Regions from separate parts of the Streptomyces sp. NPDC005423 genome, predicted to be linked through region 4. Evidence: riboswitches for the same ligand, from Rfam matches in the RefSeq annotation. Region 4 holds a riboswitch; each other region holds the start of a gene.

Region 1 (5,022 bases), on a different contig from region 4:
CGGCCTCCCCGGCGGTGAAACAGCCCGCCGTGTTCGGCAGCACCCGGATGCCGAGCCGGTCCAGGACGGAGAGCACCGAGCCGTGCACCGAGGCGTCCACGCGGCGCATCGCCACCGTGGTCAGCTCGGTCCCGGAGGCCACCAGGGCGCGCTCCAGGACGTCGAGGCTGGGTGCCCCGCCGGTGCCCATGATCAGCCGGGACGTGAGGGTCGTACCGGCGAGGACGAAGGGGTCGTCGGCCATGGGTCAGCCTCCCTGGACGGCGGTGAGGACCTCGACGCGGTCCCCCTCGGCAAGCGACGTGGAGGGCCACTGCGCGCGCGGGACGACGGTCTCGTTGAGGGCGGCGGCCACTCCGGAGGGGGCCGGGGCGAGCGACCGCACCAGGGTGTCGAGGGGCGTGCCGGAAGCGATCTCCCGGGGCTCCCCGTTGACGGAGATGTTCATGCGGGCTGCTCCAGGAGAGAGAAACGCTTCGGGGTGAACGGGCGGGCCCCGTCCGGGAGTTCACCGGTGGTGAGCGCGTGGGCGAGGGCGTCCCCGGTGACCGGTGTGAGCAGCACACCGTTGCGGTGGTGCCCGGTGGCCAGCAGGAGTCCCGGCAGTTCGGTGGGGCCGAGCAGCGGCGCGTTGTCGGGGGAGCCGGGGCGCAGTCCCGCCCGGGTCTCGGTGAGCGGCAGTTCGGTGATCCCGGGGACCAGCTCGTGCGCGTCGCGCAGCAGCTCGTAGACGCCCCCGGCGGTGACCGTGGTGTCCCACCCCAGCTCCTCGCTGGTGGCCCCGACGACCAGCTCGCCGTTCTCGCGCGGCACCAGATAGACCTGGCCGCCGCGGACCACGGCCCGCACGGTGCGGCTCAGGAACGGCGCGTACCGCGCGGGCACCGTCAGCCGCAGCACCTGCCCCTTCACCGGCCGTACGGGCGGCAGCACCTCGGCGGGGACGCCCTTGAGCCGGCCGCTGAGACTGCCGCCGGCGAGCACCACATGGTCCGCGGTGAGCGCGGTGCCCGCACCGGTGACGACGCCCGTGGCGCGGTCCCGTCCCACCGTGAGCCGCTCCGCCCACGCCCGGTGGAGGACGACCCCGGCGTGCTCGCAGGCGGCCACCAGCGCCGCCGCCAGCCGCCGCGGGTCGACCTGGTGGTCGCCGTCGACCCTGAGCCCCCCGCGCACGCCCGGCGCGAGCATCGGCTCCAGACGCCGGCAGTCGCGCCCGGTGAGCCACTCGGAGTCCAGGCCCGAACGCCGTTGCAGGGCGTGCAGCTCCCGCAGTTCGGCGCGGTCGTCGGCGTCGAGCGCGACGGCCAGCGTGCCGCACGCGCGGTAGCCGAGGTCGAGGCCGGTGAGCTCGGCCAGCTCGGCGACGAAGGACGGGTAGCGGCGCGCCGACTCCAGGTTCAGCGCCAGCAGGGTCTGCTCCCCGTGGTGCAGTTCGGTGACCGGGGCCAGCATCCCGGCGGCGACCTGGGCGGCCCCGCCGCCCGGCTCGGGGTCCACGACGGCGGTCGCCAGCCCGCGTTGCGCGGCCCGCCAGGCCGTCACCAGGCCGATGATCCCGCCCCCGACCACGAGGACGTCTGAGGTGCGTGTGGGCGACATGGGCGTCCAGCCCCTCCCTTCGCCGGCATGACCCGGATCAGGTTCGTACGGTCGGAGGCCGCCAGCCTCCCTCTCAGCCCGGTGCGTCCGGGCTCCCGCGAGTGCTTTACGGTGGCCAGCCTAATCCGCTGTCACGTCTCTCAGTAAGGGAGCCCCGGCTCCCGGTGCAGGAGTTCCGGCCGATGCGCCCTTCCCTTACGACTCCTCTCCCGTCTTCCCTCCCGTCCCTCGACGGACTCGTCCTCGCCCCGGTCGCCGACCAGGCGCCCGGACAGGTCGGCACGCGCACCCGGTTCGCCTACCACGAGAAGGACGGCGTCATCTGGGCCGAGTACGCGGGCGGTGACGTGGAGCGCGGCCATCTGGTCGGCACCCGGGACGGCGACCGGCTCGACTTCCGGTACGTACAGCTGAAGCGGGACGGGAGCACCTCCTCCGGGCACTGCGTCTCCCGGGTGGCCGTGCTCGCCGACGGCCGGGTGCGCCTGGAGGAGCGCTGGGAGTGGGAGTCGCAGCCGGGCAGCGGGACCAGCGTTGTGGAACAGGTCACCTGACACGCCCGCTGACTGACGGATCATCAGGTGGCTATGGTGACCGGGTGAGCGAGCAGACACGGGAACAGGGCACGTCACCAGGACGGCGCGTGGTCGTCGTCGGCGCGGGCATGGCCGGGGTGCAGACCGCCGTCGCCCTGCGCGACCAGGGCTTCACCGGCACCGTCACCCTGATCGGCGCGGAACCCCACCAGCCCTACGACCGCCCCCCGCTCTCCAAGGCCGTACTCCTCGGGAAGGCCGAGGGCTCCGCCTTCGACGTCGACTTCGAGGCGCTCGGCATCGGACTCCGGCTGGGCCGCGAGGTGACGGGCGTCCGCACCGCCGACCACGAACTCGACACCCCGCGGGGGGCCGTCCCCTACGACGTGCTGGTCCTCGCGACGGGGGCCGAGCCGATCCGGCTGCCGGGCGCCGACGGCATCCCCGGGGTGCATCTGCTGCGCACCCTGGACGACGCCGAGCGGCTGCGGCCCGTGCTCGCCGGCCGGCACGACATCGTGGTCGTCGGCGCGGGCTGGATCGGCGCCGAGTTCGCCACGGCCGCGCGCGAGGCGGGCTGCGCGGTGACCGTCGTGGAGGCCGCCGACCGGCCGCTCGCGGGCGCGCTGCCCGCCGAGGTGGCCGCGCCGATGGCCGCCTGGTACGCGGACGCCGGCGCCTCGCTGCGCACGCACGCGCGCGTGCGGCGCGTCGAGCCCGGCTCCGTCGTCCTCGACGACGGCTCCCGGGTGCCCGCCGACGCCGTCGTGGTAGGCATCGGGGCGCGGCCCGCCACGGGCTGGCTGACCGGCTCCGGTATCGCCCTCGGCGCCCACCGGGAGGTCCTCGCCGACGAACGGCTGCGCACCTCGGTGCCGGACGTGTACGCGGTCGGCGACTGCGTCTCCTTCCCTTCCGGCCGGTACGCCGAGCGCCTGCTCGTCCACCACTGGGACAACGCCCTTCAGGGGCCCCGCACGGTCGCCGCGAACATCGTCGGCGAGGAGCCGGCGGTGTACGACCCGGTGCCGTACTTCTGGTCCGAGCAGTTCGGCCGCTTCGTCCAGTACGCCGGCCACCACGCCTCCGCCGACACGACCCTGTGGCGCGGCGACCCGTCCGACCCGGCCTGGTCGGTGTGCTGGCTGCGCGGGGAGCGGCTGGTCGCCCTGCTCGCGGTGGGACGCCCCCGCGACCTGGCGCAGGGCCGTCGGCTCATCGAGGCGGGCACCGCGGTGGACGCCGCGCTGCTGGCCGATCCCGCGCGCCCGATGAAGGCCGCCGTGCGGTAGTTCGCGAGGGTTTGTCCCCCCGGGTCGGACCGGCCCGGCTTCCGACTGTCAGTCCGGGATGGCACGCTGTTTACGTGACCGAGATTGACGCAAAGATCGATGCTCTCGTCCCTGCCTGGCTCACCCTCCCCGACATCGCGGAGATGCTCGATGTCGAGGTGACACGGGTGCGGCAGCTGGTCAAGGAGGGCCAGCTCATCGCCGTACGCCGTGGTGAGAACCGCGCGCTGCACGTTCCCGCCGACTTCATCGACGGGGCCGAGCAGAAGGTCGTCAAGGGCCTGACCGGCACCTTGACGCTGCTCAGGGACGACGGCTTCTCCGACGAAGAGATGCTTGAGTGGCTCTTCACCCCCGACCCGAGCCTGCCCGGCACCCCCGCGCAGGCGCTGAGCGAGAATCGCGGCACGGAGGTGAAGCGCCGCGCCCAGGCGCTCGCCGTCTGATCCGAACCCTCCCCGGGGCGGCGGGCCGCGGCGACGCTCGGTCGCGGCCCGCACCCCTCCGCACGGCACCGGACACCAGGTACCGAGCACCACGGCGCCACGTACCGAGCACCACGGCGCCTCGCACCAGGCGCAACGGCACCATCGCGCCAGGCACCACGACCACAGGGGGATGCACGTATGCCCGACACCGCCGACGCTGCCGACGCCGCGCGTGCGGCGCTCGCCGACGCCCGGGTCTATCTCTGCACGGACGCCCGCAGACGCCAGGGCGACCTCCCCGAGTTCCTGGACGCGGTCCTGGCCGGCGGCGTGGACGTCGTGCAGCTGCGCGACAAGGGCATGGAGGCCGCCGAGGAACTGGAGCACCTCCGGGTCATGGCCGACGCCTGCGCCCGGCACGGCAGACTCCTCGCGGTCAACGACCGCGCCGACGTCGCCCACGCCGCCGGCGCCGACGTCCTCCACCTGGGCCAGGGCGACCTCCCGGTCCCCGCGGCCCGTGCCCTGCTCGGCGACTCCGTCCTGATCGGCCGCTCCACCCACGCCGAGTCCGAGGCGGCGGCGGCCGCCGTCCAGGAGGGCGTGGACTACTTCTGCACCGGCCCCTGCTGGCCCACCCCCACCAAACCCGGCCGCCACGCCCCCGGTCTCGGCCTGGTCCGCGGCACCGCCGCGCTCGGCACCGCCCGCCCCTGGTTCGCCATCGGCGGCATCGACCTCGGCAACCTCGACGAGGTCCTCGAAGCGGGCGCCCGCCGGGTCGTCGTCGTACGGGCGATCACGGAGGCCGAGGACCCGGGCGCCGCCGCCGCGGAGTTCGCGGAGCGGCTGCGGCGGATGTGACGGCCGCGCGGTCCAGGCGTGCGCGTCCGAGGCGTGGACAACAGGTCGACAATTCGGGCAAATATCCGGTTCCGGTTGGGGGACCGGCGCCCCCTGGCTAACCTGCCAGTATGGCCCTCGGAACCGCATCCACCAGGACTGATCACGCACGGACGGTGCGCGACATGCTCGCGACCGGCAAGCGGACGTACTCGTTCGAGTTCTCCGCGCCGAGGACGCCCAAGGGCGAGCGGAGTCTGTGGAGCGCGCTGCGCAGGGTCGAGGCGGTCGCCCCGGACTTCGTCTCGGTGACCTACGGTG
Region 2 (5,022 bases), on a different contig from region 4:
CGGATCGACCAGCCGCAGGACGCTCTCCCGCCGCCGTACCGTCCGGGCGTGTACGGCGAGGATCGCGCCGACCGCGACGAACTGCACGATCGTCAGCACGGCGGCCGTGGAGAGGTCGAAGAGCTCCGACGTCTGCCGGTAGATCTCCACCTCCAGGGTGGAGAACGTCGGTCCGCCCAGGATCTGCACCACACCGAACGAGGTGAAGGTGAAGAGGAACACCATCAGCGCGGCGGCTGCCACGGCCGGGGCGAGCGCCGGCAGCGTGACCCGCCGCCAGGCCCCCCACCGGGACGCGCCGAGCACCCGCGCGGCCTCCTCCTGACGCGGGTCGAGCTGCGCCCAGAGGCCGCCCACCGTCCGGACGACGACCGCGTAGTTGAAGAAGACGTGCGCGAGCAGGATGGCCCAGACGGTCGTGTCCAGCCGTACGCCCCACAGGTCGTCGAGGAGGCCGCCGCGGCCGACGAGCGCGAGGAAGGCCGTACCGACGACGACCGTCGGCAGCACGAAGGGGACCGTCACGGCGGCCCTCAGCACCTGCTTGCCCGGGAAGGCGAAGCGGGCGAAGACGTAGGCGCCCGGCAGCGCGACCAGCAGGGTGAGCGCGGTGGAGGCGAACGCCTGCCAGGTGGTGAACCAGAGCACGTGCCGGATGTCGGACCGGGCGAGCACGTCCCCGATCCGGCCGAGCCGCCAGACCCCGTCCGGGTGCAGGCCGCGCGCGACGATCGCGGCGACCGGGTAGGCGAAGAACACCGCGAAGAACGCGACGGGCCCGGCCATCAGCCCGAGCCGCACCGCGCTCCCCCGGCGGCGCCCGCGCCCGGCTACTTCAGTACGAGAGAGGTCCACGACTTGACCCACTGGTCACGGTTGGCGGCGATCTTCGACGGCGCCATGGTCTCGGGGTCCTTGGCCGCGGGACCGTACGCGGTGAACTCGGCCGGCACCTTGGCGCCCTCGACCACCGGGTAGACGAACATGTTGAGCGGCATGTCCTCCTGGAACTCTTTGGAGACCAGGAAGTCGATGAACGCCTTGCCGCCCTTGGTGTTGCCCGCGTTGCTCAGCAGCCCCGCGTACTCGGTCTGCCGGAAGCAGGTGCCCTGCGCGACGGCGGTGGGCGCGGTGGACGGCTTCGGGTCCGCGTAGACGACCTCGGCGGGCGGCGAGGAGGCGTAGGAGACGACGAGCGGCCGGTCGGCGCCCGCCTTCCTGCCGCCGGCGGAACCGGAGAACTCCTCGTCGTACGCCTGCTCCCAGCCGTCGACGACCTTCACGCCGTTCGCCCTGAGCTTCTTCCAGTACGCCTGCCAGCCGTCGTCGCCGTACTGGGCCGCGGTGCCCAGCAGGAAGCCGAGACCCGGCGAGGAGGTGGCCGCGTTCTCGGTGACGAGGAGGTTCTTGTACGCGGGCTCGGCGAGGTCGGCGAAGGAGCTCGGCGGGGCCAGCTTGTGCTTGCTGAAGTAGGCCTTGTCGTAGTTGACGCAGATGTCCCCGGTGTCGATCGGCGTGACCCGGTGCCGGCTCTGGTCTACGCGGTACTTCGGCAGGACCCGGTCGGCGCCCTTCGCGGCGTAGGACTGGAAGAGACCGTTGTCGAGCGCGCGGGAGAGGAGGGTGTTGTCGACGCCGAAGAAGACGTCGCCCTGGGGGTTGTCCTTGGTCAGGATCGCCTTGTTGACGGCCTGGCCGGCGTCGCCGTCCTTGAGGACCCTGACCGTGTAGCCGGACCGCTTCTCGAAGTCCTTGATCACGCTCTTCGACGCGGCCCACGAGTCGTGGCTGACGAGCGTGACGGTCTTGGAGTCCCCGCCGCTGCCGCCGCCGGACGAGCCGCACGCGGAGAGCGTGACGAGACCGAGCCCGAGGGCCGCGGCGAGGAACGTTCTGGCGGGCGTCCCGGCATGGCTTCTGTCGTGCACTGGATTCCTCCTGGATGACCAGGAAGAGACGCGGCCCTGCCCGGGGTCCTCGCGGAACCCGGGCAGGGCGCAACAGCTTGAGTGATGACCGAACTTCCTACCCAGAATGACCTGGGCGAGGTTCAGAGGGTCTGCGGTTCTCCCGCACTCTCAGCGCTGTGGCGCTCCCCTGTCGGAATATGAAGATGTACCTGCACCGGTCAGACTACCGCTCGGTCGCGGCGAGCTGACCGCAGGCGCCGTCGATCTCCTGGCCGCGGGTGTCCCGCACGGTCACCGGCACCCCGTGCGCCGCGATCGCCTCCACGAAGGCCTTCTCGTCCTCGGGGCGCGAGGCGGTCCACTTGGAACCCGGCGTCGGGTTCAGCGGGATCAGGTTGACGTGCACGGGCTTGCCCCTGAGGAGCCGCCCGAGCCGGTCACCGCGCCACGCCTGGTCGTTGATGTCACGGATCAGCGCGTACTCGATGGAGAGCCGGCGCCCGGACTTCGCCGCGTACTCCCAGCCCGCGTCGAGGACCTCGCGCACCTTCCACCGCGTGTTCACCGGGACCAGCGTGTCGCGCAGATCGTCGTCCGGGGCGTGCAGCGAGATCGCGAGCCGGCACTTGAAGCCCTCGTCGGCGAACCGGTGGATCGCCGGCACCAGTCCCACGGTCGAGACGGTGATCCCGCGCTGCGAGAGGCCCAGCCCGTCCGGCTCCGGGTCGGTGAGCGCGCGAACGGCGCCGACCACCCGCTTGTAGTTGGCGAGGGGCTCGCCCATCCCCATGAACACGATGTTGCTCAGCCGGGCCGGCCCGCCGGGAATCTCCCCGTCGCGCAGCGCCCGCATCCCGTCCACGATCTGGTGCACGATCTCGGCGGTCGAGAGGTTCCGGTCGAGCCCGGCCTGCCCGGTGGCGCAGAACGGGCAGTTCATCCCGCATCCGGCCTGCGAACTGATGCACATGGTCACCCGGTCCGGGTACCGCATCAGCACGGACTCCACCAGCGTCCCGTCGAAGAGCCGCCACAGCGTCTTACGGGTGGTGTCCTGGTCCGTCGACAGATGCCGTACGACCGTCATCAGCTCCGGAAGCAGCGCGTCCCGCAGCTTGGCGCGCGAACCGGCGGGGATGTCGGTCCACTGCTCGGGATCGTGCGCGAACCGCGCGAAGTAGTGCTGCGAGAGCTGCCGAGCGCGGAACGGCTTCTCACCGACCGCGGCGACCGCTTCCTTCCGCTCGGCAGGCGAGAGGTCGGCAAGATGCCGCGGCGGCTTCTGAGCTCCGCGGGGGGCGACGAAAGTAAGTTCTCCGGGTGCAGGCATAACCCTTCCAGTGTCGCAGATCAACTCCGGTGGCCCGGCCGGAGCGGGGTGGGGGGTGGTCACCTGTGGCTACCGACAGCCGGCGTCGGCCGGCTCCGCACGGGCCGGGGAGGGCCAGGAGCAGGGGCGGAGGGCTCAGCTGTCGCGATCGCTACTTCTTGGACGGGTGCCGTCAGTGGCGGCAGCTTGGAGCAACGCGGTATCTCGACAACTGTGGGGGCCGGTCGCCCCGTTGCCGCCGTCGTTCGCTGCTCGTCCGCAGGCGACGTGCACCGGGGCAAGTAAGCGCTCCCGCACCGCTGTTGGCGCCAAGCCAGCCTGAGTCCACGCCCGTTCCGGCACGGAAGTCACACGGACTGCAGTGGGAACTCGGCCGCCGGCGTCGCCCGCCCCCTCTTCGCCGGCGTCGCCGTCAGCTCGTTGTGCGCGCGGACGCGGTCAGGAGTTCTCGGCGCGTGTTGATCCAGTGCCCGGCGACGACGAGCAGTCCGATCGTGGCGGCCACGGCGACCAGGACAAGGGTGGGGAATCCGTCGTCTCCGTCCGGGTAGCGGTCACCGCACAGCCGGACCAGCCGAGGTCGCTCACGGGCTGCCTCCAGGCACACCCGGTCGCCCTTCCGGGGAGGGGGATAACCGCCGTTGGGTGCCTTGCGGACGGTGTGCCGTCGGCCTGCCACGGTGTACACGATCTCACCGCGAACGGGCTCCCCCTTGCCGGTTGACAGCACGACGCGGGAGACGACGCCCGTAACGCGTATCCCGGTCTCGTCGAGCAACTCCGCCTGCTGCCACTCGCGCAGCATCATGGCTCCTATGAGCCCGATGGCGCCCAGGAGGACCGCGGCGAGGAGCGCGTGCCACCGCTGCTTCGGGGCCCGGATCCGCAGACTTCGCAACGACCCCTCATCCTTCTGCGCGAGGCTCGACGTACTCCCGAGACTTGTGCACCACTCGGCGTTTCCGCTTACGCCGCCCCCCTGTCTCCGCCGCGACGCGTCGGAACTGCGATCCCAGGGCGCGGAACGGGCACAACCCCGTCAGTGTCGCAGACATACGAAGAGGGGCTCGCCGTCCTGTGGACAACGTGCCCCTCCCGTACGGAACCGCTGGTCAGCGGTGCGTGTCGGTCAGCCGGCGCCGACGAAGAGGACCAGCAGGAGCCACACCACCGGCGCTGTCGGCAGCAGTGAGTCCAGTCGGTCCATGATGCCGCCGTGGCCCGGGAGCAAGGTGCCCATGTCCTTGATGCCCAGGTCGCGCTTGATCATGGACTCGCCGAGGTCGCCGAGGGTCGCGCTGGCGGCGACCGCGAAGCCGAGGACGAGCCCCTGCCACCAGCTGCCGTCGTCGATCAGGAACTGCATGCACAGCGCGCCCGCCACCATCGCGAACGACACGGCCCCGACCAGGCCCTCTCGGGTCTTGCCGGGGCTGATGCGCGGAGCCAGTTTGTGCTTGCCGAAGCGCCATCCGACGGCGTAGGCGCCGGTGTCGCTGACCACCGTCAGAAGCAGGAAGGTGACGACCCGGAGCGGACCGTCGTCGGCGGTGAGCATCAGGGCGACGAACGTGGCCAGGAACGGCACGTAGAACGCCGCGAAGACGCCCGCCGTGACGTCCTTGAGGTAGCCCTCGGGCGGCTCGGTCATGCGCCAGACCAGGACCGCCAGGGCGGTGAGGGCCATGGCCACCCAGGCGCCCTCGACACCTCGTACGTAACCGGCGACGACCATCGCCGCCCCGCCGACCGCGAGCGGTACGAGGGGCGCCTTGATGTTCT
Region 3 (5,022 bases), on a different contig from region 4:
GCTGACCTTCCATCTGCCCGGGGACGCGCCGGTGACCTGGACCTTCGGACGCGAGTTGTTGATCGACGGAGTGGGCCGGGCGTGCGGAGAGGGCGACGTGCGTATCGCACCCGTCGATGCCGAGACGCTGGGCGAGGTGCTGATCCGGCTTCAGGTCGGCGGCGACCAGGCGGTGTTCCGCTCCGGCGCGGCCCCCCTGGTGGCCTTTCTGGACCGCACCGACAAGCTGGTGCCGCTGGGCCAGGAGGCGGCGCTGGACGACTACGACACCCACCTCGACGAGGTCCTCTACCGCATCCTGGCGGAGGAGCAGAGCGCGGGCTGAAGCCGTTATCGCGCACCACACCACGCCGCGCTGGTGTATCGCTTCTGCTCACCCGAGGCCGCGAGCCACACCGGCCGTCAGCCCGACATGTGGTGCCGCCACGGAGACGGGGGCACACACCGCCACCCGCCACCCCGCCCCTCGCGTCGCTACGTCGCCCACGGCCATCAGTGCTTGCGGCGCCGGCCCTTCCCGCCGCGTGCCGGTGCCGGTGCCGCGCCCGATCCCGCCACCGCTGCCGGGGCCGTCCCCGGGGCCGGCCGGTCCGCCGAGACGACCAGGGCGGCCAACAGTGTGGTGACCGGTACCGACGCGACCAGACCGATCGACCCCACCAGCGTGCGTACGACCTCCTCGGCGACCAGTTCGCTGTTGGCGACCGTCCCCACGCTGCTCTGCGCGATGGAGAACAGCAGCAGCAACGGCAGCGCCGCGCCCGCGTACGCGAGGACGAGCGTGTTGACGACGGAGGCGATGTGGTCGCGGCCGATCCGGATGCCCGCCCGGTACAGCCCGCGCCAGCCCATCGACGGATTGGCGTCGTGCAGTTCCCAGACCGCCGACGTCTGCGTCACCGTCACGTCGTCCAGCACACCGAGCGAACCGATGATGACGCCGGCGAGCAGCAGACCACTCATGTCGATCGACGGATAGAGGCCATGGATCAGGCCGGTGTTGTCGTCCGTGTTGCCCGTGAGTGCCGCCCAGCCGATGAACAGCGAGCCCAGAACGCCGATCAGGATCAGCGACATGAGTGTGCCGAGCACCGCCACCGACGTACGGGCCGACAGGCCGTGACACATGTAGAGGGCGATGAGCATGATCGCGCTCGCGCCCACCACCGCCACGATCAGCGGATTCGAGCCGTGCAGGATCGCGGGCAGGATGAAGAACGTCAGCACCATGAAGCTGACGGCCAGCGCGACCAGCGCCATGACGCCCCGCAGTCGGCCCACCACCACGACGGCCAGCGCGAAGATCCCGGCGAGCAGCGCCATCGGGAACTGACGGTTCACATCACTGACCGAGTACTGCAGGTTTTTGGGCGCGGTGGGCTCATAGGCGACCACGACCTTTTCGCCCTGGTGCAACTGCCGTGACTGGTCCGGCTGCACGATCTCCGTGAACGTACGGCCCTTGTCCTTGCCGGTGTCCACCCGGACGGTCGCCTTCTTGCAGGTGCCGCCCCCCTCCTCGCCCGACGAACCGTCGGCGGTGGAGGAGTCGTCGGTCGACGAACTCCCCGACGCGTTCACCGACTTGCAGCTCACCCTCACGACCTTGCTGACCGTCGCCTGGTGCGTCTGTCGGTCGAAGCCGACCCCGGTGCGCTGGTGCGGCGGGGCACCGCCCGGCCACAGCACTACAAGCCCGACGACGACCGCCGCGGCGAAGGGGATCAGGATCGCGGCGATGACCTTGCGCAGTTGGCGCGAGACGGGAGCGGCCGGCCCATGACTGTGGGAATGGCCGTGACCGCCACCGCTCCCGGAACCGCGTCTGCCGCCCGAGTCGTGCCCACCTCCGGCGACGGCTTCGCGATGCTCAGCCTGTCCATGGCCTTCGCCCTCTCCGGCGCCGTGTGCATGAGGTGGCCCGGGTGACGGGTACGGGGGCTGCTGGGTCGCGGTCACCGCCCGATCATCGCAAGAACGGCGGAGGCGCACTGTTCACCGCGCCACACATGACGCTAGCGTGGAGCCACCTTTGCACACGCGGGAGCTCGGAGCACCGGGCTGAGAGGGCGCTGACCTCCGTGTCTGCGATGTTTCACGTGAAACGTCAGCTGTATCGAGTGATGTTTCACAGGAAACACCGGCGGACCGAAATCGCTGCGTCGACCGCTGAACCTGTTACCGGGTAATGCCGGCGTAGGGAGTAGGTCTCATGACCCACAAGGACGCACGCACGCCTGCCGTCACGCAGCACGCGACGGACGGCTCGCCGACCGGCTCGTCTGCCAGGGAGGCCGGGAGGCCCATCGGCTGGCACAAGGCGTACCTCGGGGGTGCGCGCCCCGATCTGCGGGTGCCGGTCCGTCAGGTCCATCTCACCAACGGGAAATCCGTCACGCTGTACGACACCTCCGGCCCGTACACCGATCCGCTCGTCGACACCGACGTCCGCCGAGGGCTGGTACCGCTGCGGGAGAACTGGATCATCGCTCGCGGCGACACCGAGGAGTACGCGGGACGGCCGGTCCGGCCCGAGGACGACGGCATCAAGCACACCTCGCCACGCGGCGGTCTGCGCAACCTCGACGCGGTGTTCCCCGGACGGCCGAGGCAGCCGCGCCGGGGTCGTGACGGGACGGCGGTCACCCAACTCGCCTACGCACGGCGGGGCGAGATCACGGCCGAGATGGACTTCGTGGCCCTACGGGAGAACGTTCCGGCCAAGGTGGTCCGGGCGGAGATCGCGGCCGGACGGGCGGTGCTGCCGGCCAACGTGAACCATCCGGAGAGCGAGCCGATGATCATCGGCAAGCGGTTCCTGGTGAAGGTCAACGCCAACATCGGCAATTCGGCGGTCACTTCATCCATCGAGGAGGAGGTGGAGAAGATGACGTGGGCCACCCGCTGGGGCGCCGACACGGTCATGGACCTGTCTACGGGCCGCAACATCCACACCACCCGCGAGTGGGTGCTGCGCAACTCCCCCGTCCCCATCGGCACGGTGCCGCTCTACCAGGCCCTGGAAAAGGTCGACGGCAGGGCCGAGGAACTGACCTGGGAGATCTACAAGGACACGGTCGTCGAGCAGGCCGAACAGGGCGTCGACTACATGACCGTCCACGCGGGCGTGCGGCTGCCGTACGTGCCGCTGACGGCGAACCGCAAGACGGGCATCGTCTCGCGGGGCGGATCGATCATGGCGGCCTGGTGCCTGGCCCACCACAAGGAGTCGTTCCTCTACGAGAACTTCGAGGAACTCTGCGAGATCCTCGCCGCCTACGACGTCACGTACTCGCTCGGCGACGGTCTGCGGCCCGGCTCGATCGCGGACGCCAACGACGCTGCCCAGTTCGCGGAGTTGAGGACGCTCGGGGAACTCAACACGGTCGCGAAGCGTTTCAACGTACAGACCATGATCGAGGGCCCGGGCCACGTCCCGATGCACAAGATCAAGGAGAACATCGACCTCCAGCAGGAGATCTGTGATGAAGCTCCGTTCTATACGCTCGGCCCGCTGACCACGGACGTTGCGCCGGCGTACGACCACATCACCTCCGGCATAGGTGCCGCCATGATCGCCTGGTGGGGCACGGCCATGCTCTGCTATGTGACGCCCAAGGAGCACCTGGGCCTGCCTGATCGCGACGACGTCAAGACCGGCGTCATCACCTACAAGATCGCCGCCCATGCGGCCGACCTCGCCAAAGGGCATCCCGGTGCGCAGGACTGGGACGACGCGCTGTCCGACGCCCGCTTCGAGTTCCGCTGGGAGGACCAGTTCAACCTGGCCCTCGATCCGGACACGGCACGGGCGTTCCACGACGAGACGCTGCCGGCCGAGCCCGCCAAGACGGCCCACTTCTGCTCGATGTGCGGGCCGAAGTTCTGCTCCATGAGGATCAGCCAGAGCATCACGGAGCAGTTCGGCGGCACGGCGGAGGCGGGGGCGTCACCCGAGGAGATCGCCGCGGGCATGCTCCAGAAGTCGAAGGAGTTCGCGGCCGGCGGGAGCAAGGTGTATCTGCCGGTGGTCGACTGACCGTCGGGCCTAGCGCCGCTCAGCGAGCCGGTACGGAGGCCGGGTCTTCGGCTTGCGCTCCCCGAAGGCGGGGGCGCAAGCCGAGGGGTTACTCCGGCTGGTGTTCCGGCCCCCCGAAGTCCGGGCTGGAGAAGTCCGGGCTGGAGAAACTCGGGCGATGGCCCGGGGCGGAGCCCTCGTCGGGGCTGCTGAAGCCGGGGCGGCCGTAACCCAGGTGCGGGATACGGCTGGGGGCCGGCGAAGGTGTGCGGCGCAGCGCCGCCGTACCCGGGGCGGAGAGCGCCTCCTGTAGAAACGGCAGCATCCCGCGCTCCAACAGGGCTTCGTGCCAGGCATCCCTGGCCAGTGCCACCTCACCGTCCGGCTCGCCGTAGGGCCCGCTCTCCAGCGAGGGCCTGTTGCGCAGGGCGGTGAGGAGGAGTCCGACGGCGGCGACGAGGATCGCGGCGGCGGCCATCGCGCCGAACACCCAGCCGGCGGTGAGCATGGTCTTGGCGAACGCCGGCTCGGGGTCGAGCATCTTGAGGGTGTAGCCGACGAGGAGGAAGATCGCCGCGGCCGTACCGGCGAGGACGGGGGTGAGGACGGCGGCGACCGCGACGGCGCCCGCACCCTCGCCCGCCTCCCCCAGGGTGGTGGCGAGCCCCATCGCGCCGATGACCGGTTCCCCGGAGCCGGTCTCGTCGACGGAGGAAGGGGCGGACGGCGCCGGTCGGCGCAGTTCCTCGCGGACCTTCACGTAGTGCTGGTACTCGGTCGCTGCCGCCGCCGTGATGAGTTCGGTGGCGTTCAGCGCCATGGTGCGCAGCTGTTCGGGGTTGAGCCGCTGTCCGTCGGCGGCCAGTTCAGGGCGGTGTGGGGCGGAGCGCAGCGCCTCGTCGAGGATCCGCTCGTACTCCTGGCGGTCCTCGCTGTGCAGGTGCTGCGGAACGCTGTTCATGTGCATCCCCCGATGCTCCGTAGGGCTTGGGGCTCGCATGCCA
Region 4 (5,022 bases):
GCACCGCCTCCGGGACCGGCAACCCCCCGGCCAGACCGACCGCCACGGCCGACGCGAGGGTGCAACCCGTGCCATGCGTATGCCGGTTGTCGTGCCGGGGCGCGCGCAGCCAGTGCTCCTCCCGGCCGTCGGTGAGCAGGTCCACGGCGTCCCCGGGCAGATGGCCGCCCTTCACCAGCGCCCAGCGCGGCCCGTACGCCAACACCGCGTCGGCGGCCCGCCGCAGGTCCGCCTCCTCCTCGACCACGACGCCGGTCAGCTCCGCCACCTCGCCGAGATTCGGCGTGGCCACCGTCGCCACCGGCAGCAACCGGGTCCGTACGGCGTCCAGCGCGTCCTCGGCCAGCAGCCGGTCCCCGTGCTTGGAGACGCCGACCGGGTCCACGACGACCGGCACCCGCACCCCCGCGAGCAGTTCGGCCACCGCTGTCACCAGGGCGGGGGAGGAGAGCATCCCGGTCTTCACGGCGTCGACCCCGATGTCGTCCACCACGCTGCGGAACTGGGCCCGCACCGCCTCCACCGGCAGCTCCCAAGCGCCCTGCACACCAAGGGAGTTCTGCGCGGTGACCGCGGTCAGGACACTCATCCCGTGGGCGCCGAGCGCCTGCGCCGTCTTCAGGTCGGCCTGGATGCCGGCACCGCCGCCGGAGTCGGACCCGGCGACCGTCAGCACCCGGAGCGGGGCGGTCATACGGCGCTCTCCGTACGGACGTCGCTGGCGGTCCCCGAGCGGACGCGGCGCAGGCGGGGCGGCGCGTACAGGGCGAGCGCGGCCACGAACGCCACGTAGTACGAGAGGTCGGCGCCGTGCAGCGCGCGGGCCACCGGACCGACGTAGAGGCCGGTGTCCATGAACGGCACCGCCGCGGCGAAGGCGCCGACGAAGGCGAGTACGGGCGGCAACCCCGCCTGCGGGCGGGCGAGTTCGACGGCGAGGTCTACGGTGTCGCCGTCCCGCAGCCGGGACCGGGCGAACCAGTCGACGACGACGATCGCCACGAAGCCGGGGATCCAGTAACCGACGAACAGCAGCACGTTCTGGAAGCGGGCAGTCGTGTCGGCCGCGTGCATCCACAGCACCAGCGGGAAGCCGAGCGCCGCGGCGACGGCGGCCGCCGCCGGGCGCGGCAGCCGCACCCCCAGGGTCTGCGCTGCCAGGGAACCGCTGTAGTCGTTCATGGCGTTGCTGCACAGGGCCGCCAACGCCACGGCCAGCAGCCCGAATCCGCCCACCACCCCGCCGCCGAGCAGCCGGCGCACCCCGCCGGCGGTCTGGTCGGTCAGCACCGACGCACCCCACAGCCCGAGCGCCTGGACGGCGACGAACGACAGCACGAGCCCGGCGAGCGCGCACCCGAACATCCGCGACCGGGATGTGCCGCTCGGCAGATAGCGGCTGAAGTCACTGGCGTACGGCGCCCAGGACAGGCTCAGGCTGAGCGCGATGGTGCTGGTCAGCACGGCCGCCCCGGCCCGGTCGCCGCCGGTGACGGTGGAGCTCGTCGTGAGGTGGACGCCGTCGAGGAGACGCCAGGCGATCAGTGCGAAGGCGGTCCCGAGCACGAACGTCATCACGGTCTGGAGCCGGTGGACGGCCTCGTAGCCGAGGACGCCCAGCGCGCCCTGCCCGGCCATCAGCACCAGCACGCCGAACCAGAAGGGCCAGCCGCAGAGTTGGGCCAGCGCGTCCCCGCCGAAGAGTCCGATCAGCGCGTCCCAGGCGATCGAGGAGAACCACTGCAACAGCGCGGGCACGGTCACCGACCGGCCGAACGCGAGCCGGGCGAGCGGCAGTTGGCCCGCGCCGGTGCGACTGCCCCAGGTGCCGAGGCAGGCGGTGGGCAGTGCGCCCACCAAGGTGCCGACGACCACCGCGGTGAGGGCGGTGGCGAAGTCCAGGCCGAGCGTGCCGCCGATGGTCCCGGTGAAGACGCCCGTCATGGTCAGATTCGGCGCGAACCACACCGTGAACAGCCGCCCGGCGCCGCCGTAGCGACGGTTCTCGGGGACGGGCTCGATGCCGTGGCCCTCCACCCGGAGGTCGCCGGGGGCCGAGGGCATCCGCCCGTCGAAGACGTCCGGGCCGGTGCCGGCGGGCACCCCGCCGGGAACATGCGCCAATGGCATGGAAGACATCCCTCCGCCAGTACGAACTGGTTCAGGTTCGACGGGTGTGATCTCAGCCCTCGCGGGGGCACCCCGTGTCCGGTTACGGCGCAGAGCCTAACCCGAATCCCTCGTACGCCGGTACGGGAGTCAGCCCGCCGTCGCCACCCGACGGGTCACGAACCCGATGAGCGCGGCGACCGCCGACAGGATCGCGACGCTGGTGAGCGCCGTGGGCAGCGAGAACCAGTCGGCCATGAACCCGATGGCGGGCGGTCCGAGCAGCATGCCGCCGTAGCCGAGTGTGGAGGCGATGGCCACACCGCTCGGCCCGGCGAGCGCGCCGGCGCGTTCGACGGCGACCGGGAAGAGGTTGGCGAGGCCCAGTCCGGTGATCGCGAAACCGGCGAGCACCGCCCAGACGGACGGGGCGAGCGCGCCGAGCAGTGTCCCCGCCGCGGCCGTGGCACCGCCCGCCACCAGGGTCCGGGTCTGCCCGAGCCGTTCCAGCAGGGCCGTGCCGCTCGCCCGGCCGATCGTCATGGCGAGCGCGAAGCACGAGTAGCCCGCCGCCGCGAGCCCTGGACGGGCGCCGAGGTCCTGCTGGAGGTGGAGGGCACCCCAGTCGGCCATCGCACCCTCGCCGTACGCCGTGCACAGGGCGATGAGGCCGAAGACGACGACCAGCCACCGGGTGGGAGGCGGCAGACGGCGGCGGGTGCCTTTGCCGGGGCGCGGGGCGTCGGCGGGCACGGGGGGTTCGATGCGGAGCAGGGCGCGTCCGGCGACGGCCGTCACCAGCAGGCCGGTCACCGTCAGGCCGAGGAGATGCCGGGTGGGCGAGACGGCCCCGGCGACCAGCCCGCCGAGGCCGGCGCCGATCATCCCGCCCAGGCTGAAGGCCGCGTGGAAACTGGGCATGATCGGCCGCCGGAGCGCGGCGACCAGATCGACCGCCGCGCTGTTGAAGGCCACGTTGAGCCCGCCGTACCCCACGCCGAGGACGACGAGCGTGGCGCCGAGGGCGAGTGCGGAGTGGGTGAGCGGCGGCAGGGCGATGCTCAGCGAGAGCAGCACCGCGCAGCCGACGGTGACGCGATGGCTGCCGTAACGGTGGCAGAGGCGGCCGGTGACCATCATCGTGAGGACGGCGCCCGCCGAGACGCCCAGCAGCGCGAGGCCGAGGGTGCCGGCGGAGGCGCCGGTCCGCTGCTTGATGGCGGGGATGCGGACGATCCACCCGGCGAAGAGGAATCCGTCGAGGGCGAAGAAGACGGTGATGACCAGCCGGAGCCGGCTGAGCGCGCGGTCGGGTGCGGGGGTGGCCGTGCTGGGTTTGTTTATGAGCGGCACAAAACGCAGGCTAGGTGCGGGGGAGGGAGCGCCACAAGGGAACGGCCGCCTTCCGCGAGGCAGCCTCAGCGCTCCGGCCGCTGCTGCCTGATGCGCTGTGCGACCTCGCTGTTCTCGGTCTCCCACCACGGCCGTACGAGATCCGGCGCCGGTGTGCCGGCCGGCGAGGAAGCCGTGGGCACCGCCCGCACCAGCTCGGTCTCCAGGCGGCGGTCCAGGGCGACGGACTCGGCGCGGTCGGTCCGCGCCCACTGGACCAGGATCGCCAACAGGAAGGGCAGCGCCACCAGTTCGGCGATGCTGACCATCGCGCCGCCGCCCACCTGCTGGTCGTGCCGGACGTCGGGGGACCAGGACGGGGCGTGGCTCAGGTACCAGGCTCCGGCGATCAGGGTGCCGTGCGTCATCACCACGATGCCCGGCACGGCATCGAAGATCCCGTCGAGGAACACCAGCGCCGCCCGCACGGGATGGGTGCACCACCTCGGCAGCGTCTCCTCGCGGGTGAGCACCGGCACCACGAACAGGGAACCCGCCAGCAGCAGATGGAGATACATCAGCTGGTGCAGCCAGTTCACGCGCAGGGCGGTCTCGAAGTACGGGGTGAAGTACACCGTCAGCTCGGTCGTGAGCACCAGGGCGGTGCTGACCAGCGGGAAGGTGAGCAGCCGTACCAGCCGCCCGGTCATCGCCCGCCGGACCCGCTCGGCCCGCCGCTCGGGCAGCGCGCGGACGGCCAGTCCCAGCGGATCGCCGAGCGCCAGGCCGAGCGGGGCGACCAGGTCGAGGAGGATGTTCTGCACGGCGGCCGGCCAGAACAGCACGCGGTCGTAGACGGCCAGCGCGGACATCGTGGCCACGACGAGCGCGCCGAGCCCGAGCAGGGCGAAGGCCGCGACGCGGGGGACGGGCCAGGGTTCGCCCCGGCGCCGCAGCCGTACGACGCCCCAGGCGTACAGCCCGCCGAGCAGCAGGACGAGCAGCAGTGCGGGCAGGTCCGGTTCCCACGCGGAGAACAGCCGCCCGGTCGTGAGCTGCGGCGGACTCCCCATCGCGATCTACCTCCGTGCCGTGCGCGTCGGACCGTCTTCCGGCGGACCCGCCGCAGCACTGTACGCCGCCGGGTTCATACCGAATCCCTACCTCTGCGCCCTCGCGGCACCGGACCGCGCCGGGGCCGGACCGCCGGGGTGACAAGGGCGGCACGCGATCCCCTCTTACTTCAATGGTGTCGATCTCTCGTGATGAGAGTTGACTTGCATGAGGAAGGCGGGGCCTCTAAGTTGACGAGAGTCAACTCTCACGAAGGGTGCTACCCGTGGAACTCGGTCTGCACATCTCGGATCACCTATCCCGCCGGGCCGAGACGGCTCGCCCATGACCTGACGCGGGTGGTGGTGGCCGCCGAGGACGCCGGGTTCGCCCGGGTCAGCGTCATGGACCACCTCTGGCAGATCGGCGTGGCCGGCCCGCCGGAGCACGACATGCTGGAGGCGTACACCACCCTCGGCTATCTCGCCGCGCGCACCTCGCGCGTCCAACTCCTCGCCTGGGTAACGG

What was found. Region 4 has a riboswitch for thiamine pyrophosphate ahead of ABZT12_RS25970 (cytosine permease). Riboswitches for the same ligand answer to the same signal wherever they lie in the genome.
Region 1: it holds a riboswitch for thiamine pyrophosphate, as region 4 does, so the genes downstream of both, thiO (glycine oxidase ThiO) here and ABZT12_RS25970 (cytosine permease) in region 4, are expected to answer to the same signal.
Region 2: it holds a riboswitch for thiamine pyrophosphate, as region 4 does, so the genes downstream of both, ABZT12_RS14185 (thiamine ABC transporter substrate-binding protein) here and ABZT12_RS25970 (cytosine permease) in region 4, are expected to answer to the same signal.
Region 3: it holds a riboswitch for thiamine pyrophosphate, as region 4 does, so the genes downstream of both, thiC (phosphomethylpyrimidine synthase ThiC) here and ABZT12_RS25970 (cytosine permease) in region 4, are expected to answer to the same signal.

What each region holds. Positions count from the first base shown of each region.
Region 1 is NZ_JBEXET010000014.1:44,338-49,359, forward strand. Features, by position in the region: gene ABZT12_RS17190 (thiazole synthase) at 1-244, opposite strand, end outside; gene thiS (sulfur carrier protein ThiS) at 248-448, opposite strand; gene thiO (glycine oxidase ThiO) at 445-1,602, opposite strand; TPP riboswitch at 1,600-1,711, opposite strand; gene ABZT12_RS17205 (hypothetical protein) at 1,785-2,156, shown strand; gene ABZT12_RS17210 (FAD-dependent oxidoreductase) at 2,201-3,430, shown strand; gene ABZT12_RS17215 (Rv2175c family DNA-binding protein) at 3,505-3,876, shown strand; gene thiE (thiamine phosphate synthase) at 4,057-4,722, shown strand; gene metF (methylenetetrahydrofolate reductase [NAD(P)H]) at 4,833-5,022, shown strand, end outside.
Region 2 is NZ_JBEXET010000010.1:98,483-103,504, forward strand. Features, by position in the region: gene ABZT12_RS14180 (iron ABC transporter permease) at 1-855, opposite strand, end outside; gene ABZT12_RS14185 (thiamine ABC transporter substrate-binding protein) at 831-1,928, opposite strand; TPP riboswitch at 2,005-2,109, opposite strand; gene rlmN (23S rRNA (adenine(2503)-C(2))-methyltransferase RlmN) at 2,134-3,240, opposite strand; gene ABZT12_RS14195 (hypothetical protein) at 3,653-4,138, opposite strand; gene ABZT12_RS14200 (phosphatidate cytidylyltransferase) at 4,370-5,022, opposite strand, start outside.
Region 3 is NZ_JBEXET010000001.1:650,229-655,250, forward strand. Features, by position in the region: gene ABZT12_RS03065 (SsgA family sporulation/cell division regulator) at 1-325, shown strand, start outside; gene ABZT12_RS03070 (YibE/F family protein) at 493-1,959, opposite strand; TPP riboswitch at 2,031-2,220, shown strand; gene thiC (phosphomethylpyrimidine synthase ThiC) at 2,213-4,039, shown strand; gene ABZT12_RS03080 (hypothetical protein) at 4,128-4,985, opposite strand.
Region 4 is NZ_JBEXET010000028.1:1,714-6,735, reverse strand. Features, by position in the region: gene thiD (bifunctional hydroxymethylpyrimidine kinase/phosphomethylpyrimidine kinase) at 1-694, opposite strand, end outside; gene ABZT12_RS25970 (cytosine permease) at 691-2,130, opposite strand; TPP riboswitch at 2,122-2,215, opposite strand; gene ABZT12_RS25965 (MFS transporter) at 2,260-3,462, opposite strand; gene ABZT12_RS25960 (cytochrome c oxidase assembly protein) at 3,528-4,514, opposite strand; gene ABZT12_RS25955 (LLM class F420-dependent oxidoreductase) at 4,854-5,022, shown strand, end outside.